Regions from separate parts of the Caballeronia sp. LZ033 genome, predicted to be linked through region 1. Evidence: predicted binding sites of a transcription regulator. Region 1 holds the regulator's gene; the other holds the start of a gene.
What was found. The regulator FliA, encoded in region 1, starts transcription of late flagellar genes. The targets are predictions, from matches to a motif close to CTAAAGTTTNNNNNNNNNNNGCCGNTA.
Positions count from the first base shown of each region.

Region 1 (9,505 bases):
GATTCGCCCATGCGCGGGCCGAGCACGAAGAGCACATCGGCGTCGCGCACGCGCGCGGCGAGCGCCGGGTTGATGCCGAGCCCGACATCGCCGGCATAGTTCGGATGCTCGTTCGACAGCGTGTCCTGATAGCGGAATGCGCAGCCCGCCGGCAACTGCCATTGCTCGACGAAGCGCGCGAAGTCCTGCGTGGCTTCCTCCGTCCAGCCGCTGCCGCCCGCGATCACGAACGGCTTCCGTGCGTTGCCGAGCAGCTCGCGCAGGCGTTCCATCTGCGCCGGCGCGGGCGCGGCCGCCACTCGCTGGTAGCGCGGCAGCGGCGGGATGGCGGCGAGCGTCTCGGTGAGCATGTCTTCTGGCAGCGCGAGCACGACCGGCCCGGGACGCCCGGCCGTCGCGACGTGAAACGCGTGACTCAGGTATTCCGGCACGCGGCGCGGGTCGTCGATCTGCGCGACCCACTTCGCCATCTGCCCGAACATGCGCCGGTAATCGATCTCCTGGAATGCCTCGCGGTCCATGTGATCGCGCGCGCACTGGCCGATGAGCAGCAGCATCGGCGTCGAATCCTGAAACGCGGTGTGCACGCCGATCGACGCGTGCGTCGCGCCGGGCCCGCGCGTGACGATCGCCACGCCCGGACGTCCGGTCAGCTTGCCGACCGCCTCCGCCATGTTCGCCGCGCCGGCCTCGTGGCGGCAGACGATGGTCTGGATGTGCGCGGTTTCGTCGTGCAGCGCGTCGAGCACCGCGAGGAAGCTCTCGCCGGGCACGCAGAACACGCGCTCGACGCCGTGATGAACGAGCGCATCGACGACGAGACGGGCGCCGGTCGTCTGGCTTTCGGGAGCGGCGGACGGAGCAGCGGAAGCAGCGGACGTCATGCGATGAAGTCTCCTTGAAATGTCCGGAAACGCCTCGGTTCGATGCCGGAGAGGTGCCGGACGGTGAGCGACGTGCCCTCCAGCTTACGCGTTCGGCCGCGCCTTCGGCCACACGCCGCCCGGGAAGATTTGGCTGCGGCGGGCGCGCCGTGTTCCGGCCCCGAACTGTCCATCAGCCGAAATACCCCTTTTTCCCACCCTTTATCCAGCGATGGACCGAAGGGGAACTTCGCAATAATGGCTTCACTGAAAAGCGGGACCGGCAAGCAGACAGACCGGTTCGCTCGCAACGATCGCCGTATCACACCTCATCGGGGGCAAGTTTGAACATTCGTAAATTCATCGGCGCGAACAGCCGTGACGCACTGCGCCAGGTTCGTGAAACGCTCGGTCCCGATGCCGTGGTGTTGTCGAATCGCACGCTGGACGACGGCTCGGTCGAAATCGTCGCGGTCGCGGACAGCGACATCGCTTCGATCTCGCCCGCCGCGCAGGAGCAGGCGGTGCGTTCGGGCGGCGCGTCGCGCGCGGCGCTGGCCGCGGCGGCGGCAGCGATCCCGGTGAAACAGCAGGCAGCCACGAACCCCTACGTGAACGGCGATGTGTTTTCCTCCGTGTTCGGCGCGAGTGCCGATGACGAAGACGACTTCGCATCCTCCGCCGACGACACGTCCCGCACGATGGCCGACACCAACCCGTGGCTGATCGAGCATGCGAAGCGCCTGGCGCAACAGGCGTCGATGCCGTCGAACCGCCCGCTCACGCCGTCGGCCGCGATTGCGCGCGGCATGGGCGTGCCGGTGACGACGCTGTCGCAGGCGCCGGTCCAGTCGACCGCCCGGCCGACCGAATCCGAAGCCGGCAAGTTTGCGCTGCGTCAGCAGCAGCCGGCCCGGGCCGAAGCGGCGCCGCAGCCGGTCTCACAACCGGTCTCGCAGCCGGCCGTGCAGCAGAAGGTCGAAACGCCCGACTGGGCGCGCGAAGCCGCGCAGGTCGCAGCCCGCCGCGCTGCGCACAAGATCAACACGAGCGCGCCGCACGCTGAAACGCCGGCGCCGGGCGCCGCGCCCGCCACGCCGGAAAGCGTCTTCGAAGGCCTGCCCGCGAATGCGGCGGCGGTCGTGACCGAGGCGATCCGGGCGCGCATGCAGCAGGTCGTCAACGACACGGTGATGAACGAACTCTCGTCGATGCGCGAGATGATGGAAGAGCACTTCGCCGGCCTGATGTGGAGCGAGCGCCAGCGCCGCAACCCGACGGGCGGCGCGCTGACCAAGCGCCTGTTCTCGGCCGGTTTCTCGGCGCAGCTCGTGCGCATGGTGATGGACAACATGCCGGAGATGGAGACTGTCGAAGGCGCGCTCGAATGGGTGCAGCAAGTCCTCGAAAACAACATTCCGGTGATGGACAGCGAAGACGCGCTGATGGAGCGCGGCGGCGTGTTCGCACTGATGGGCCCGACGGGCGTCGGCAAGACGACCACCACGGCGAAGCTCGCGGCGCGCTGCGTGATGCGCTTCGGCGCCAGCAAGGTCGCGCTGCTCACGACCGACAGCTACCGGATCGGCGCGCACGAGCAATTGCGCATCTTCGGCAAGATCCTGGGCGTGTCGGTGCACGCGGTGAAGGACGGCGCCGACCTGCAACTGGCGCTGTCCGAACTGCGTAACAAACATATCGTGCTGATCGACACGATCGGCATGAGCCAGCGCGACCGCATGGTCTCCGACCAGATTGCGATGCTGTGCGGCGCGGGCCATCCGGTGCAGCGCATCCTGCTGCTCAACGCGACGAGCCACGGCGACACGCTGAACGAAGTCGTGCAGGCCTACAAGAGCGCGCCGGACCAGCCGCCGCTCGCGGGCTGCATCCTGACCAAGCTCGATGAAGCCACCAATCTCGGCGGCGTGCTCGACACGGTGATCCGCTACAAGCTGCCGGTGCATTACGTCTCGACCGGGCAGAAGGTGCCGGAGAACCTGTACGTCGCAACCAAGCGTTTTCTCATCAAGAGCGCGTTCTGCATTCCGCGCGACGGCTCGCCGTTCGTGCCGAACGAAGAAGAAGTCCCCGCGCTGCTCTCCGCGCTGTCCGCGCGTGCCTCGACCGACATGCATGGGGTGCACTTTGGATAAGTTCGTGCTCGACCAGGCAGAAGGTCTGCGACGGCTCCTCACGCGAGCCGGCTCGCGTGTGGTGGCGGTCGTGGGCGGCCCGGCGGGAATCGGTTGCACGTCGACGGTGGTGAATCTCGGCGCGGCGCTGTCGGTACATGGCAAGGATGTGCTTGTGATCGACGAGCACCGCAACGTGGCGTCGGCCAGCCGGCTCACCGGCATCGAGGATGCAGGCGCGGCTGCCGCGGTGATGACGGGCCGCAGCACGCTCGCGGAGGCCGCCGGGCGCACGCCGTTCGGTTTTTCGCTGCTCGCGGCGCCGCGTGATGAACGCATCAGCCATGACGCCGCGCAATGCCGTGCGTTGCTGGACGGTCCGGCGGACATCGTGCTGATCGACGCGCAGCTGGACCGGTATGGCGCGCTCTCGTCGCTCGCGGCGCAGGCGCATGACTTTCTCGTCGTGACGCGGGTGGCCGCGTCGGCGATCACCGAGGCGTATGCGTGCATGAAGCGTCTGCACTACGCCCATGCGATCGGCCAGTTCCGCGTGCTGATCAATCACGTGCAGAACCCGGCCGATGCGGCGGTCGCGTTCGACAACCTGTCGGGCGTCGCAAGCCGGTATCTGGCTGTGTCGCTGGTGCAGGCGGGATATGTGTCCGAGGATGCGCGCGTCGCTCGGGCAAAGGAACTCTCACGCTGCGCTGTCGAAGCGTTCCCGGCCACGGCCGCGGCACGCGACTACCGCGCGATTGCGGCGGAGCTCCTGCACTGGCCGATGCGCCCCGCGCCGTATGCGCGTGCGGCGGACGGCCAGGCGGACGCGCGAATTCCGGTTGGCGACTCTGAGCAGGGCGGACGGGAGACGGCGCATCGTGCGGCCGCGCTTCACGAAATGGCCATGAGCAGCACGGCGTCGATGTGATCAAGATAGGTGACCAAGATGTATAACGCCCAAGGCAAACTCTCACAGTCCGAAACGCTGACGAAATATGCACCGCTCGTTCGCCGGCTGGGGCTTCAGCTCGTCGCCAAGATGCCGGCGAGCGTCGATCTCGACGATCTCATCCAGGCCGGCATGATCGGCTTGCTGGACGCGGCCGGCCGCTACAAGGAAGACCAGGGCGCGCAGTTCGAGACGTATGCGAGCCAGCGGATTCGCGGCGCGATGCTCGACGAGCTGCGCGCCAACGACTGGCTGCCGCGCAGCATGCGCAAGACGTCGCGCGAAGTGGAATCGGCGGTGCACAAGGTCGAGCAGAACCTCGGCCGGTCCGCCAGCGAGACGGAGATCGCCGAGCACATGAAGATGCCGCTCGACGAATATCAGTCGATGCTGCAGGACCTGCACGGCGCGCAGCTGATCTATTACGAAGACTTCGACCGTTCCGCCGATGACGAGCCGTTCCTCGACCGCTATTGCGTCGACCGTTCGGATCCGCTGTCCGCGCTGATGGACGACAGCCTGCGCGGCGCGCTGATCGAAGCCATCGACCGGCTGCCGGAACGCGAGAAGCTGCTGATGAGCCTGTACTACGAGCGCGGCCTGAACCTGCGCGAGATTGGCGCGGTGATGGAAGTGAGCGAGTCGCGCGTGTGCCAGCTGCACAGCCAGGCCGTGGCGCGTCTGCGCACGAAGCTGCGCGAGCAGGCGTGGACCGGCGCCGAGGCGTAAGTCTGACGCTCGACGCGTGACGCATGAGACGAATGGCCCGCAGCGATGCGGGCCATTTGTTTAGCTGGTTTCGAAATCGTGGGTTTCGGCGAACACGGTCTTGCCGGCGCCCAGACTCTTGGCGCGATACATGGCGCGGTCGGCGGCGCGCAGCACGGTGTTCATGTCGGACGGGCGCGCGATCGTCGCGCCGGACAGCAGGCAGGCGCCGATGCTCGCCGATACCGATACCGCCCGCTCCTGCACCGACGTGATGGCGGCGAGCGCCGAGTGGATGCTGTCGGCCACGGCGAGCACCGCCGAGCGGTCCCGCACCTGATGCGCGAGCACGACGAATTCGTCGCCGCCGAGCCGGGCGATGGTATCGGTCCTGCGCAGGCGCGCCTCGAGTTGATGCGCGAACGATTGCAGCAGCACATCGCCGACGGCGTGTCCGTAGGTGTCGTTCACTTCCTTGAAACCGTCGAGGTCGATCAGCAGCAGGGCGGTGGCGTCATCGGCGTCGTGGCCGTCCTGGCTGGTTGGTGGCGCGGCCATCGCCCGATTGACGATCTTCTCCAGCGCATAGCGATTCGAGAGGCCGGTGAGCGGATCGGTGGACGCCTGGCGCGCGAGATCCAGATTGAGCTTGCCGAGCCGGTCGACGAGCACGCTCAGATACACCGAAGCCCCCAGCACGCTCAATCCCAGGCCGATCGCGGCCGGCAGGTTGGCATGCCACCAAGGTTGCCCGAGGCCGAGCGCGATCACCACGATGAGCGCCGTCGTACAGGACACCGCGAGCGTGCGCTTGCCATACCGGCATCCCGAGCCGATCAGGAACCAGAACATCACCCAGATGAGCGGCAGCGCGCTGGCGCCGCCAGCCGCGAGCGCGAGTCCGAGCAAGGCCTGATCGGCGATGGTCGTGAGCGTCAGGCGCGTTCCGGACATGGCGCTCGCGCGGCTCACGACCAATAGCGTCAGGGCGCCGTAAGACACATAGAGGGCGACGAGCCGCACGACCATCGACGCATCGTGCGACGGGCGCCACAAAGCGAAGAGGCCATACGCGAGCAGCACCGCTGTTCCCATCCAGACACGAAGCGTGGCCTGCTCCCGTTCGGGACTCCGGTGCCCGGACCCGATGAAAGCCTGGATCCGGCGTGCCGGTTGATGCGCCTGCTCCATATGAACCCCTGGCTGGTGATTTCTTGCTGTTATGGTGTGCTGCTGTCTCGTATGTGCGGCCCGGTCGCGGGAGGCGCTGTGAAGGTGTGCATCGGGTTGCACCGTCGCGCGACCCGCTATTCTGCTACTTTTTGCGATCTCGCTGCAGGATCGGTTGGGGCGAATGCGGACTCTTTGACTCTTCCCGGTCTTCCTGCTTACGGCTGATGACAATGCACAACAACGCTTCTTCCCTGCAAGGCGAATGGCTGGCGGTCTGCAACAGTGAGGACGTGCCGGAGGGCGGGGCGCGAGGATTCATCGTCGCGGATGAGCGCATCGTCGTGTGGCGGGACAGTCTCGGCGCGGCGCATGTGTGGCGCGACTACTGTCCGCATCGCGGGGCGCAACTGTCGCTCGGATCGGTATCGCGCGACTGGATCACGTGTCCCTATCACGGCTGGCGGTATGACATCGAGGGGCAGTGTCTGCATATCCCGTCGAATCCCGCACTGCGTCCGCCGAAACGCGCCTGCGCGACGACCTTTGTCAGCGACGAAAAGTACGGCGTGGTCTGGATGTGTTTCGGCGAGCCCGAGTATGCGCTCGATTTTTATCCGGATGCCGATGTGCCCGGCGGGCGTCGCATCAATCTCGCACCGCAGACGGTGAGGTCATCGGCGCCGAGAGTGGTCGAGAATTTTCTCGACATGGCCCATTTCTCTTTCGTGCACGCGGGGATTCTGGGCGAGCAGGCGCATACCGAGGTGCCCGATTACGAAGTCGTTCCGGTCGATGGCGGTCTCGAAGCGCGGCAGTGCCGTTACTGGCAACCAGCCGGCATGCCGGGGCAGGACGACGGCGCGATGATCGACTATGTGTATCGCGTCAGGCGGCCGTTGATTGCGAGCCTCACGAAGATGGCCGCCGGCGGGCAGGGCGCGCTGCACATCATGCTGGTGGCGTCGCCGGTGTCGGAGACGGAAACGCGGGCGTGGCTCGTCTCCGTTCATGAAGACGACTCGACGCACAGCGATCGGGAGCTTTATGACTTCAATATGGAGATCCTGCTGCAGGACACGCCGATCGTCGAATCGCAATGGCCGAAGCGCTTGCCGCTGGAACTCGATGCGGAGTTGCATCAGAAGTGCGACCGGATGTCGGTGGCTTACCGGAGATGGCTGGCGGAACTGGAGTTCGGATGGGGGACGACGGGTGGGGTGTAGCGGGGGTCTTGAGATTGGCGCGCCCGGCTGGGATCGAACCAGCAACCCCTGCCTTCGGAGGGCAGTACTCTATCCATTGAGCTACGGGCGCATCGGCGGTGGGCTGCTTATTTGACAAGGTAACAAGGCAAGCGGCTCAAAGAAAGCCAGCTGCAAGGCCCACGCGAATCCGAGAGGATACCTGTTTTCCATGACTCCGTCCATCGCGCGGCGCTGCAAACTCGATGCCCGCGTGCGCCACAAGCATCACACGATTCGGGTAAACGCCCGTCCGGTCGTGCTGCTGCCCTGTGCCGCCGTCCAAACGTTCCGTCTATAATCGACCGAGCCTTTCCCCACGGCTTGTCTCGGCGCACGGTCTGAGCGCCAAGGCAATGCATGCGGTAGCTGTCACGCTGTCACTGAACCGACTCACACCAAAAAACGGGAGACGAGACAAGCATGAGCGAAGCACCCCACGGAGCCCCGATCAAGACGCCCGGTCAACTCATCGTCGCGATCATTGCGGGATTCGGCATTCCAGTCGCCATCATCATTCTGCTCGCCGTCTATGTGAACAACTCGACGCGCACCGGCGCAGGCACCGATATCGAAGCCTCCGTGAAGGAGCGCATCGCGCCCGCCGCCCAGGTCGATGTCCGCGACGCCAATGCCCCGCGCGTCTACAAAACCGGCGAGGAAGTCTTCAAGGCCGTCTGCTCCGCCTGTCACGCCGCCGGCACCGCCGGCGCGCCCAAGTTCGGCGATGCCGGCGCGTGGGCGCCGCGCATCAGCGAAGGCTACGACACGCTGCTGCACAACGCGCTCAACGGCAAGGGCGCGATGCCCGCCCGCGGCGGCACGAATCCCGACGACTACAGCGACTTCGAAATCGCGCGCGCTGTCGTCTACATGGCAAACAACGGCGGCGCCAAGTTCGCGGAACCCGCGCAACCGGCGCCGGGCGCCGCGGCAAGCGCAGCCGGCGCTGCTTCCGCACCGGCGGCCGCGAGTTCCAACGACAACGCACAGGCCGCAGCCGCCGTCGCCGCGTTGGCGTCGGTACCGCAGGCCGCGCCGGCTCCGGCCGCGGGCGCCCAAAGCGCCGACGCCGCGCAAGCCGGCAAGGCGCTCTACGAGCAGGTCTGCCAGGCGTGTCACGCGGCCGGCGTGCTCGGCGCCCCGAAGTTCGGCGACAAGGCTGCCTGGGCGCCGCGTCTGAAAGAGCCGATGGACACCGTCTACAACTACGCGCTGCACGGCAAGGGCGCGATGCCGCCGAAGGGCGGATCGAATGCGCCGGACGCCGATGTCAAGGCCGCCGTCGACTACATGGTGAACGCGTCGAAGTAAGAGGCCAGGCCGCAAAGCAAAGAACCCTGCGCACGCGAGTGTCGCAGGGTTTTTTTCGAGTGCACTGAATGAACCCGACAGCGGCGATCAGCTCTTCTGCAGCATCGCCTTGAGCATCGCCATCCGGTCCTTCGGCGACAGCGGCGCTTCATCGGCAGTCGGCGGCGGCGCGTCGTCGAGCAGCATCTCGGGAATGAAGCGCGACGGTTCGCACACCACCGTCTCCCGCGCCCGCTTGCGTTTCTTGCACCAGTTCAGATGCAGGCTGCGCTGCGCCCGCGTGATCGCGACATACATCAAACGGCGTTCTTCCTCGATGCGCGCATCATCGACGGGCGTGTCTTCGTCCGAGCCGCCGCGATGCGGCATGATGCCTTCCTCGACACCCACCAGGAACACGTGCGGATACTCCAGCCCCTTCGACGCATGCACCGTCGACAGGCGCACCGCATCCGGATCCTCTTCCTTGCCTTCGAGCATCGACATCAGCGCGACGGTCTGGATCAGTCCGAGCAGGTTCTTGCCTTCGTCGGCGAGACCGTCGGCGGTGTCGAAGCCGGTCTGCTCCGTGCCCGGCGCGGCTTCGGGCTTGGTGCCCTTGCGCTTCAGCCATTCGAGGAACTCGAGCACGTTCTGCCACTTCGACTGCGCCTGCCGTTCATCGTAGGCATCGTAGAGATACGCCTCGTAGTGAATGGCCTCCATCATGTCATCGAGGACTTCGCTGGCCGGATCGCGCGCGGCGCGGTCGGACAGCCGGCGAATCCACTCGCAGAACGTGCGCAGCGGCTCGACCTGCCGCGCCGACAGACGCGCCTCGATGCCGCCCATGAACACGGCCTCGAACAGCGACACCTTCGCCGCGCCCGCGAACGCCCCGAGCGCTTCGAGCGTCGTGTTGCCGACGCCCCGGCGCGGCGTCGTGATCGCGCGGATGAACGCGGGATCGTCGTCGGGATTCGCGATCAGCCGCAGATACGCGATCAGATCCTTGATCTCGGCCTTGTCGAAGAACGATTGCCCGCCCGACAGCACATACGGAATGCGTTCACGGCGCAGCACCTGTTCGAAGATGCGCGCCTGGAAGTTGCCGCGATAGAGAATCGCGTAATCGCGGAA
Region 1 is NZ_JARUXQ010000001.1:3,173,814-3,183,318, reverse strand. Features, by position in the region: gene QCE62_RS14890 (thiamine pyrophosphate-binding protein) at 1-884, opposite strand, end outside; gene flhF (flagellar biosynthesis protein FlhF) at 1,208-3,019, shown strand; gene QCE62_RS14880 (MinD/ParA family protein) at 3,012-3,929, shown strand; gene QCE62_RS14875 (RNA polymerase sigma factor FliA) at 3,948-4,679, shown strand; gene QCE62_RS14870 (GGDEF domain-containing protein) at 4,740-5,753, opposite strand; gene QCE62_RS14865 (aromatic ring-hydroxylating dioxygenase subunit alpha) at 6,062-7,054, shown strand; tRNA gene QCE62_RS14860 (tRNA-Arg) at 7,070-7,145, opposite strand; gene QCE62_RS14855 (c-type cytochrome) at 7,496-8,386, shown strand; gene QCE62_RS14850 (UvrD-helicase domain-containing protein) at 8,474-9,505, opposite strand, start outside.

Region 2 (9,505 bases), 3.0 Mb from region 1:
CGATGGTCACACGGCGTTTCGTTCTTGTTGGCGGATCAGGTCCGATGACGGTCGGCAGGCGCAGCAAGCAGCGCGCCCGGCGCGGCCGGCGCGGCCGGCGCGGCCGGCGCGGCCGGCGCGGCCAGCATAGCGAATGCTCGTTGCATCGACAACGATTCGATCCGCATACGCATATTCCTGCCATGAGCCAGGCGAGAAGGCGCGGCTTGCCGAAACCGGAGGCATCGGGCTACACTTGCGCCGTCTTTGGGGAGTAGCCTTCCTTCGTGCGCGAAGGAGAACGCGTCAACATCCTCGGCCCTGCTGCCGTGGCGCGTTCGACCGGACCGGTTTGGCGAGACCATCGATGCACTGCGTCGTTCCTGGCCGGACGGCGCGTGGTGCATCGTGGTTCGCTCAGCGTCCGGCCGTGGAAAGATCGTGTCCCTACAACTACAACGTCTCCTTCTCACGCGTCTTTCGGCGCTTCCGCCGCGTTCGTCGCATTGCTTCATGCGAGGTGCCGCATGACGATGCTCTTCATCGAACTCGCACTGATGCTCGCGATCATCCTGATCGCGTCCGAACTCTTCACCAACGCGCTCGAACATCTCGGCGAGCGGCTCGGCATTTCCGAAGGCGTGACCGGCTCGCTGTTCGCTGCCGTCGGCACCGCGCTGCCCGAAACCACGGTGCCGATCATCGCCTTGCTCGGCGGCACGCCCAGTCGCGCGGTCAACGAGGAAATCGGCGTCGGCGCGATTCTCGGTGCGCCGCTGATGCTCGCAACGCTCTCCACCTGCCTGATGACGATTGCGGTGCTCAAGTCGCGCGGCTTGCAAGGACGGATCGTGCCGGAGCGCAGCGGCTTCACGCGGGATCTCAACTTCTTCCTGTTTGCGTTTTTGATCGCGTGCGCGGCGATGTTCGTCCCGCATCACGCATGGCCCGTGCGGGCGATGTTCGCGGCGGGCCTCGTCGGGCTATACGTCTTGTATGTCATCTCGACGTTCAGGGCCTCGGCGAACCTGGTCGAAAGCGGACACGGCACCGAAGCGCCTGAGGCGCTGTTCGCTTCGCGCCTGGGATTGAAGACGTCCATGGGCAGCATCATGCTGCAGTTCCTGGTCGGCATCGTGTTGCTGGTGGGCGGCGCGAAGGGCTTCATTCACGGCGTCGAAGGGGTGTCGCAGGCGCTTGGAATCTCCGCGCTGCTGCTGTCGCTGATCATCATTCCGATCGCCACCGAATTGCCCGAGAAGGTGAACAGCATCCTGTGGGCGCGCAGAGGGAAGGACACGCTCGCGTTCGGCAACATCACGGGCGCGATGGTGTTCCAGGGCACCTTGCTGCCCGCGATCGGCATCATGCTGACGCCGTGGGAACCGCGTGTCGAAGTGCTGACCGGCGTGTTGATCACGCTGGCGGCGGCGGCGTGGCTGCGCCTCAATGCGAAGCCGAATGGCGTGGTGCTGTGGGCGCTGCTCGGGAACGGCGTGCTGTATGCGGCGTATCTGGCGCTGACGCTGGGTCGATAAAGCCCGACAGCTCAAGCCCCGCCACAAATAAGAATGCCCGCGCGAGGCGGGCATCAAGAGCGAAGCAGCGCGCCCGACATCGGCGCGTTGTTCTTGTTGTTCTTGTGTTATCGGCGCGGCAGCTGAAAACTTTAGAAGCGCGCGGCTTGTTGATAGCGGCTTGCGGCCTTGGCGCCGTCCATCGAACGGCGATAGTTCGCGGCGAGCGCCGTCTGCGCCATCTGCGCGCGCGATGCAACGGCATCGATGCTCGCCTGGATCTTGCGGATGACCGCGAGCGACTCCGCCGGCTGCTCGGCCCGCAGCGCCATGACGAGCGGTGCGCGCGCTTCGGTCAGCTCGGCGGCGCGCGCCCAGTCTTCGTTGCCCACTGCCGTTTCGATGGCCTCGGTCAGCGACCAGGCTTCCTGAATCAGTTCGTGCTGGTTCATGTCCGGTCCTTAGCTCTTGTTGGTGGCCAGCGCGCCGGCGCTGTTGGTGCCGCCGAAGAGGGCGGTCAGATAGCTCGACTGCGTGGCCATCGACGACATCAACGAGTTGAGCGCCGTGAACTGGTCGTTGTACGAGGTGGTCAGCTGCGCGGTGTACGCGGTGAGCTGCGTCTGCTGATCGGCGATGCTGGTCAGGTCGTCGTTGAGCGCGGTCGTGCGCGTGTCGATGATGCCGCCGGTCTGCAGGAACGCCGTCAGGCTCGTGTTCAACTGCGCGGCCACGCCGTCGGTCGTGTTGAAGAGCGAGGCGACCGTGCCGCTGCTGTTGGTGAGCGCGTTGGTGAGCGCGTCTTCGTCGGTCGAAAGCGTGCCGTCCGGCTGCAGCGTGATGCCGATCGACGCCAGGTTCACCTTGCCCGTGCCGACGCCGATGCCCTTGCTGATCGTGCTGGAGATCGTATTCTTGATGGTGTTCATCATCGAGTCGCCGAGCAGCGCGCCTTGCGAGCTGGCGGTCGAATCGAACGACGTCAGCGACGACGCCGTGCTGATGAAGTTGTTGTAGGCGGTGACGAAGGCATCGATGGCGGTCTTCTGGCCGGTGACGTCCTGGCCGATCGTGAGCGTCTGCGTCGTGCCGACGGAGTCCGCGGTGATGTTCATCGTGACGCCCGTCACCGCTTCCTTGATCGTGTTGCTCGAACTCGTGACCGGCGTGCCGGCCACCGTCAGGTGCGAGTCCACCCCCGCGCTGGATTGCGTCCAGCCGTTGGTGCTGCTGATGGTGGTGTGTTCGGGAACGGTGATGGTCTTGGTCGGGTCGGTCGGGTCCGGATCGGTGGTCGTGGTGGACGAGCTGACCTGAAGCTTGTTGATGGCGGAGGTGCTGCTGTCCGCGGTGACATCGACGCCGATCTGATTGCCGAGACCCGTCGACGTGGAGCGCAGCACGAGGTGCGCGCCGTCCGAGCCGTTGACGATGGTCGCGGTGACGCCGGGATTGTCGGACGCCGAGTTGATCGCCGACACGATGCCCGACAGCGTGTTGTTGCTGCTGTCGAGCTTGATGGTGCTGCTGTTGTTGCCGACCTTCAGCGTGATCGAGCCGGTGCCGAGCGCGTCGGTGGTCGAGAACGTGCCGGACGTGAGCGATTGCGCCGAAGCGATGTTCTGTACGTTGACCGCATAGCTGCCGGCGACGGCCGTGGTGTCGGCGCTGCCGGTGAGGCCCTTGCCGTCGGCGGTGGCGGTGAACGAGCCGAGCGTCTTGCCGTTGGCGAGATTCGTGATCGAGCTTTGCAGCAGCGACAGCACGGACTTGAGCGTGCCGATCGCGGTGAGCTGCGTATTGTCGGCGGTCTTCTTGTTGTTGAGCGCGTCGGTCTGGCCTGCGACCTTCGCGTTGACGATCGCGGTGACGAGCGAGTTCACGTCCATCGTCGAGTTGGTGGAACCGCTGATGATCGACTGTGCGGCCTGTTGTACGGCGCTGGTCGGATCGACAGTGGAACCCGATGTCGTGGCTACGGTGGTCATGTGTGCTCCGCTCGTATTACTTCGCGATCGTTTGGAATGAGGCGGAAGTCGTCATCTTCCGAAAACGCGCACAGGGAGACGAGCTCCCTTTGCGCTGACTGCTTTGCTGCTTTGCTGCTTTGTTGCTTCCGGCGCGCATTGTACTGGCTGATGCGCGCCGGTTACAGCGTCGGCCGTGATGCTTAGCCGAGGAGCTTCAGAACTTGCTGGGGCATCGAGTTCGCTTGAGCCAGCACCGAGATACCAGCTTGTTGCAGCACTTGAGCCTTCGACAGGTTCGCGGTTTCCTGCGCGAAGTTCGCGTCGGTGATCTGCGACTGTGCCGACGACAGGTTGGTCGACTGAGCCGTCTGCGTCGAAGCGATCGACGAGAAACGGTTCTGTGCGGCGCCGAGGTCAGCTTGAATCGAGTTGACGCTGTCGAGGGCGTTGTCGATCGATTCGATCGCCAGGTTCGCGCCGTTGGCCTTCGTCAGGTCGATGTCGGAGACCTTCGGGGGAACGTTCTGCGCATTGGCTTGAGCGATGCCGTCAGCGGCGCCCGTGGCGTTTGCGTTGTCCGCAAGCGCGCCCTTGCCGGTCAGCGTGCCGCCGGTCGTGTCGAACAGACCGGTCACCGACGCGCTGATGTCGGTTTCCGCGCCGTTTGCATCCACACCCTTGAAGGTGAAGCCGCCAGCGCCGTCGCCATAGATGTTGACGCTGCTGTAGGCCGGCGTGTCTGCCGAGCCAGCGACCGTGCCATCGGCCTTGAGCGAGATCGACACGCTGCCGAGCTTGGTCGTCGGCGAGGTCGTGGTGGCGGTGGCGACGTTAGCTGCGTCGTTCTGAACGGCCGTGATGTCCGTTTGGTCCGCGCCGCCGGTGGTCGTCGTCAGCGCCGTGCCCGTCAGGGTTGCGACACCGCCGGCATTGGGCGTTTGCGTGAAGAGCTTGCTTGCGTCGGCCGTGGACAGGTACGAGCCGCTTTCCGTGCCGTTGGCGACCGTCTTGAACTTGTAGCCGCCGTTGCCATCGGCATAGACATTGATGCCGGTGATGTCCGTGGCTGCACCCGTGCCCGCGCCCGACAGATCCGGAAGCAGACCGTTCGCATCGAGGTCGATCGTTGCGCCGAGCTTCGTGTCGGCGGCGGCATACGTCGTCGTCGTCGTTTGCACGTTCGCAGCCGAGGCGGCCTTGATTGCAGCCGTTTGGGTCGTCGAGGCGCCAACCAGCGCACCCTTTGCCGTCAGCGAGAGCGCCGTGCCCGTGCCGGTGGTCGTACCCGAGAACAGGGCGGTCGTTGCCGCGCTCGACAGCGCCTGGTTGTTCTGGTCGGTGAACGTGAAGCCGCCCTTGCCGTCAGCCAGCACGTTGATCGACGTGATGTCGGCCTTGGCCGTACCCGTCGTTGCAGCACCCGCGCTCGTCAGGCTCAGGCCCGACAGCGTGCCGATCGTCGCGCCCTTCTGCGGCAGACCGCCACCGAGTTGAGCAGCCGACACGCCGTTGCTCAGATCGATACCGATGGTCTGGCCGACGTTCGCGCCAACCTGGAACGACACGGTGCCAGCCGAGCCGTCGAGCACGTTCGTGCCGTTGTAGGTCGTTTGCGAAGCAATACGGTTCACTTCAGCGATACGCTGCGTCACTTCCTTTTGCAGCGAAGCCTGGTCGCTCGACGAGAGCGAGCCGCTCGAAGCCTGCACGGCCAGCTGGCGAATACGTTGCAGGTTGTCCGAGATCTGCGACAGGCCCGAAGCAGCCGTCTGGGTCATCGAGACGCCGTCGTTGGCGTTCGACACACCTTGGTTCAAACCGTTGATCTGCGAGGTCATGCGCGAGGCGATGGCCTGGCCTGCTGCATCGTCGGCCGCGCTGTTGATGCGCTTGCCCGACGAGAGGCGGGTGATCGCCGAAGACAGCGCGCTTTGCGTGCTGTTGAGGTTCTGCTGAGCAACCAGCGAGTTGATATTGCTATTGATACCGATCATTTGTTCTCTCCTGGGAGACTAATCTGGCTTTGGCTAATGGCACCGAGTTGTTGCCTGGCGGTCCTGCGCTCGGTGATAGCCGGCCGCCTACTTGAGGTTATCGGGCCACTCGAAAAAAACTTAAGGCCGGGCTAACCGATTTGTGTAACGAATAGTGTCGAAAGCCTTCGAAGGCCCGCCCAGCAAGCCTTCCGAATCACGCGTATGCTTTTTAGTCCCTCTTCCACGCGGATTCGGAGCATTCATGCAGACACGTAATGTCGGTATATCGGAATTGAAAGTTGCGCCTTTAGTTTTTGGCGGCAATGTATTTGGCTGGACCGCCGATGAACGCACGTCGTTTTCCATCCTCGATGCATTTGTCGACCACGGTCTCAATTTCATCGATACCGCCGACGTTTATTCCGCCTGGGTCGAAGGTCATCAGGGCGGTGAATCCGAGACGATCATCGGCAAGTGGTTCAAGGAGAGCGGCAAGCGCCACAAGATCGTGCTCGCGACGAAGGTGGGCAAGCTCAGCACGCGCCCGGGGCTGACGGCGGCGAACATCGCCGCGGCCGTCGACGATTCGCTCCGACGCCTGAAGACCGATTACATCGATGTCTATTTCTCGCATCACGATGACGAGGCCACCCCGCTCGACGAGACGCTCAACGCCTATCAGAAGCTGATCCAGGCGGGGAAGGTGAGGGTGATCGGCGCGTCGAACTATACGGGCGAGCGCCTGGAGGAAGCCTTGAAGGTCGCGAAGGATTCGGGCCTGCCCGCCTATCAGATCCTTCAGCCGGAATACAACTTGTACGATCGCGAAGGCTATGAGACCGGACTCGAGCCGGTCGTGCAGAAAAATGACGTGGCAGTCGTGCCTTACTACGCGCTCGCAAGCGGCTTTCTGTCGGGCAAGTACCGCTCGAAGGCGGATACGCAGAACAAGGCGCGCGGCTCGCGCGTCGAGAAATATCTGGATGCACGCGGCCTGAAAATCCTTGATGCACTCGACGAAGTCGCGAAGCGCAACGACACGACACCCGCGACGATCGCGCTCGCGTGGCTCATCGCGCGGCCAAGTATCACGGCGCCGATCGCGAGCGCCACGTCCGTGGCACAACTGGAAAGCCTCGCGGCCGCGACGCGCCTTGCGCTGTCGGGCGAGGATGTCGAACTCCTCGACGAAGCCAGTGCGTGGCAGAAATAATCTGTCACATCAAGGAGTTGGGCGGTGTGAAGAGTTGGCAGCGGCGCGCTGTTCTGGTAACATCGCGCCCGAATCGAGAAATGTGCCCGATTTCCTGCCTTCGCAGCCGAATGACACCGTCAACATCGACAACGTCACACTCCGGCGGCGAACGGCTCCGAAACGCGCGTTCACGTCGTTCTTTCGAATGCGCATGCCGCTTCGGCGGCTGAATCCCAACTCTCTCTGTTCCGGCCTCCGTGGCCGCTTTGCTCGTGTCCGTCGCGGCGGGCTGTCTGGTGTGATCCAGCGCCGCGTCCGGTGGACGATCGGAGTGCCGGGGCGCGGCGATTTTGTCGTCGCGCGCTTAGAAATACGTTTAGCAAACCAGGATTTACATGACCACTATCGTCCTCAAAGAAAACGAGCCGTTCGATGTCGCGATTCGGCGTTTCCGCCGCACCATCGAGCGCAACGGCACCATCGCCGAACTGCGCGAGCGCCAGTCGTACGAAAAGCCGACCACCGCGCGCAAGCGCAAGAAGGCAGCTGCCGTCGCGCGTCTGCGCAAGCGCCTGCGCAGCCAGATGCTGCCGAAGAAGATGCACTAAGCATCGCGTGCAAGTCGGGGAGCCGCAATTCCTCGGCTTGCATGGCAAAAAGGCGGTGCGACCCGTGAGGGCGCACCGCCTTGTTGCTTGTACGTGAGAGAAACCGGCGTCAGACGAACGCGTGCCGCCTGCCGAGCGCCGCCAGCAGATGCGGCCACTCTTCCACGTCGGCGTCGTCGTGAACCTGTTCGAGTTCGATCAGCAAATCAATGATGTTGGGATCGTAGGCGTTCACATTCGACGCGTAGAGCGCGCGCATCAGCTCGCCATCCTGCGCATGCCGGTAGTAGGAAATGCCGACACCTTCCAGCGCCGCCTCGTACAGATCGTCACGCACGAGCGAACCAATCGCGCACTTGCGGCCTTCCGGACTGCGCAGGCGGCAGGATCCATTGTCATCTTCGGACACCGCGCGCTGGGTCAGCAAATGCGTGCTGACGCGGTCGTAAATGTCCTTCGGGCTCAACATCTTCATCGGGCTCAACATCACTACACCTACTGTGCTCAGGCAGCCGTTTTCAGAAGTTCGGCCGAAAGCCCGAACTGACGTGCGATCGACGAAAGACGCTCGCGCCATTCCCACTTGCCGAAGACGTCGTGCACGTTCTGCAGGCAAGAGAGCAATTCGACGGTATTGGGATCGAACACGTTGATGCGCGCACGTAGCAGCGCGCGCTTGAGCGCCGCGACACCGACATCCATATAGGCCGGCACATGCTCGGGCGGTTTTGCGATGTAGCGGATGGGCACGCCTTCCATCGCCGTGATGTAGTCGCGCGGCCTGATGAACCGGCCGACAGGGCAGCCGCCGCAGTAACCGCGATAGGCGCCGCCGCCATGCGGGAGCAATGCGGCTTGTCCCTGCATGAACAGATGCTGTACGGCGCTGTTGAAAATCTCCTGATGGGTCAGGAAGTTCAAGCTTTTCATGATCTTCTCCCCTGCGCCCCTGCGCAGCGGCCATGCGTTTGAATTCGAGAACCTGCACCTGCTGCTCCGGAACGGCGGCGTTGTTGCGATGTCCAGCAACATAAAAAAACGCTGATGCCCTCCGGTCACTGCTTCGAACACGGCGCTTTTCCCGGCCTGGGCGTTCGGTCTCACTGTCGCCCTGTGTGCTCGCGTCGGATTTCTACACTCGATGAACGATCCGTACACCGTCTTTATAACGGTTCGGCCCGGTAAAAAGGTGCGCCAGCGCACGCGAGGACGCCATTTTTACACGTACCGTACGTTCGTGCAGTGCGGAAAACCCGGTCAAATGCCTTGCTGTTCGGGGTTTCGCGCGTGCTTCACTGCAAAAAAACACGCTTCCATCAGGACTTTCCCTAGCAAAGAACAATCGCCCTCGAAAATGTGGCCAAAACAGCTAAAAGTTGCCGCGCGTGTTGACTTCACTTCGACCTTGGCGACGCGCTCTTGCGTCTGGTTCTGGCAAAGGTCCGCGCGATGCATTCGGCCGCGTGATCGTTGACCATGCCGGTCGCTTGCATGAAGGCATAGCAGATGGTCGTGCCGACGAACTTGCAGCCGTACTGCTTGAGGGCGCGGCTCAGGGCATCCGACTCGGGTGTCGAGGCGGGCGTGGGATGCTTCGCGTCGCGCGGGGTATCGATGGTGACGCCGTCGACAAACGACCAGACGAACTCCGCGAACGACCCGTGCTCTTTCTGGATCTGCAGGACCGCGCGCGCGTTGAGCACCGCTGACGTCACCTTCGCGCGATTGCGCACGATGCGCGCGTCCTGCACGAGCCGCTCGATGTCCTCATCCGTGAAGCGTGCCACGCGCCCGATGTCGAAATTCGCGAACAAGGCGCGGTATCCGTCGCGCTTGTTGAGGATGGTCGACCAGGACAATCCCGCCTGCGCGCCCTCGAGTACCAGCATCTCGAACAGATGCTGGTCGTCGCGCGACGGCACGCCCCATTCATGGTCGTGGTAGTCGATCATCGCGTCGGTGGTTGCCCACGCGCAGCGGGCGGGTTGGGTGTCTGCCATGTGCGGTTCCCGGTGGTCATCAAGGTCGCGTCAGCATAGCGGAACGTTCTCGTCCCGCCACCTCGTCCATTCGGCTAATTGGCGCAGGCCGCCGCGGCCGGTAAGCTGGTGTCCATGAAATCCATTTCGACTTTGACTTCCTCCACGGCAACGGACGCATTCCTGCTCGGCATTGATGGCGGCGGCAGCGGTACACGCGTGATCCTCGCGGACGCGCATGGCGTTGAGCTCGCACGCGCCAGCGGCGGCCCGTCGGGTCT
Region 2 is NZ_JARUXQ010000001.1:186,964-196,468, forward strand. Features, by position in the region: yybP-ykoY riboswitch at 232-409, shown strand; gene QCE62_RS00915 (sodium:calcium antiporter) at 507-1,517, shown strand; gene QCE62_RS00920 (flagellar protein FliT) at 1,649-1,948, opposite strand; gene fliD (flagellar filament capping protein FliD) at 1,958-3,484, opposite strand; gene QCE62_RS00930 (flagellin) at 3,667-5,460, opposite strand; gene QCE62_RS00935 (aldo/keto reductase) at 5,705-6,655, shown strand; gene rpsU (30S ribosomal protein S21) at 7,033-7,245, shown strand; gene QCE62_RS00945 (hypothetical protein) at 7,355-7,720, opposite strand; gene QCE62_RS00950 (hypothetical protein) at 7,750-8,175, opposite strand; gene QCE62_RS00955 (DNA-3-methyladenine glycosylase I) at 8,640-9,245, opposite strand; gene QCE62_RS00960 (BadF/BadG/BcrA/BcrD ATPase family protein) at 9,360-9,505, shown strand, end outside.
Region 2: a site for FliA is predicted at 5,559-5,585, ahead of QCE62_RS00930 (flagellin). Genes of this name have one in related genera too.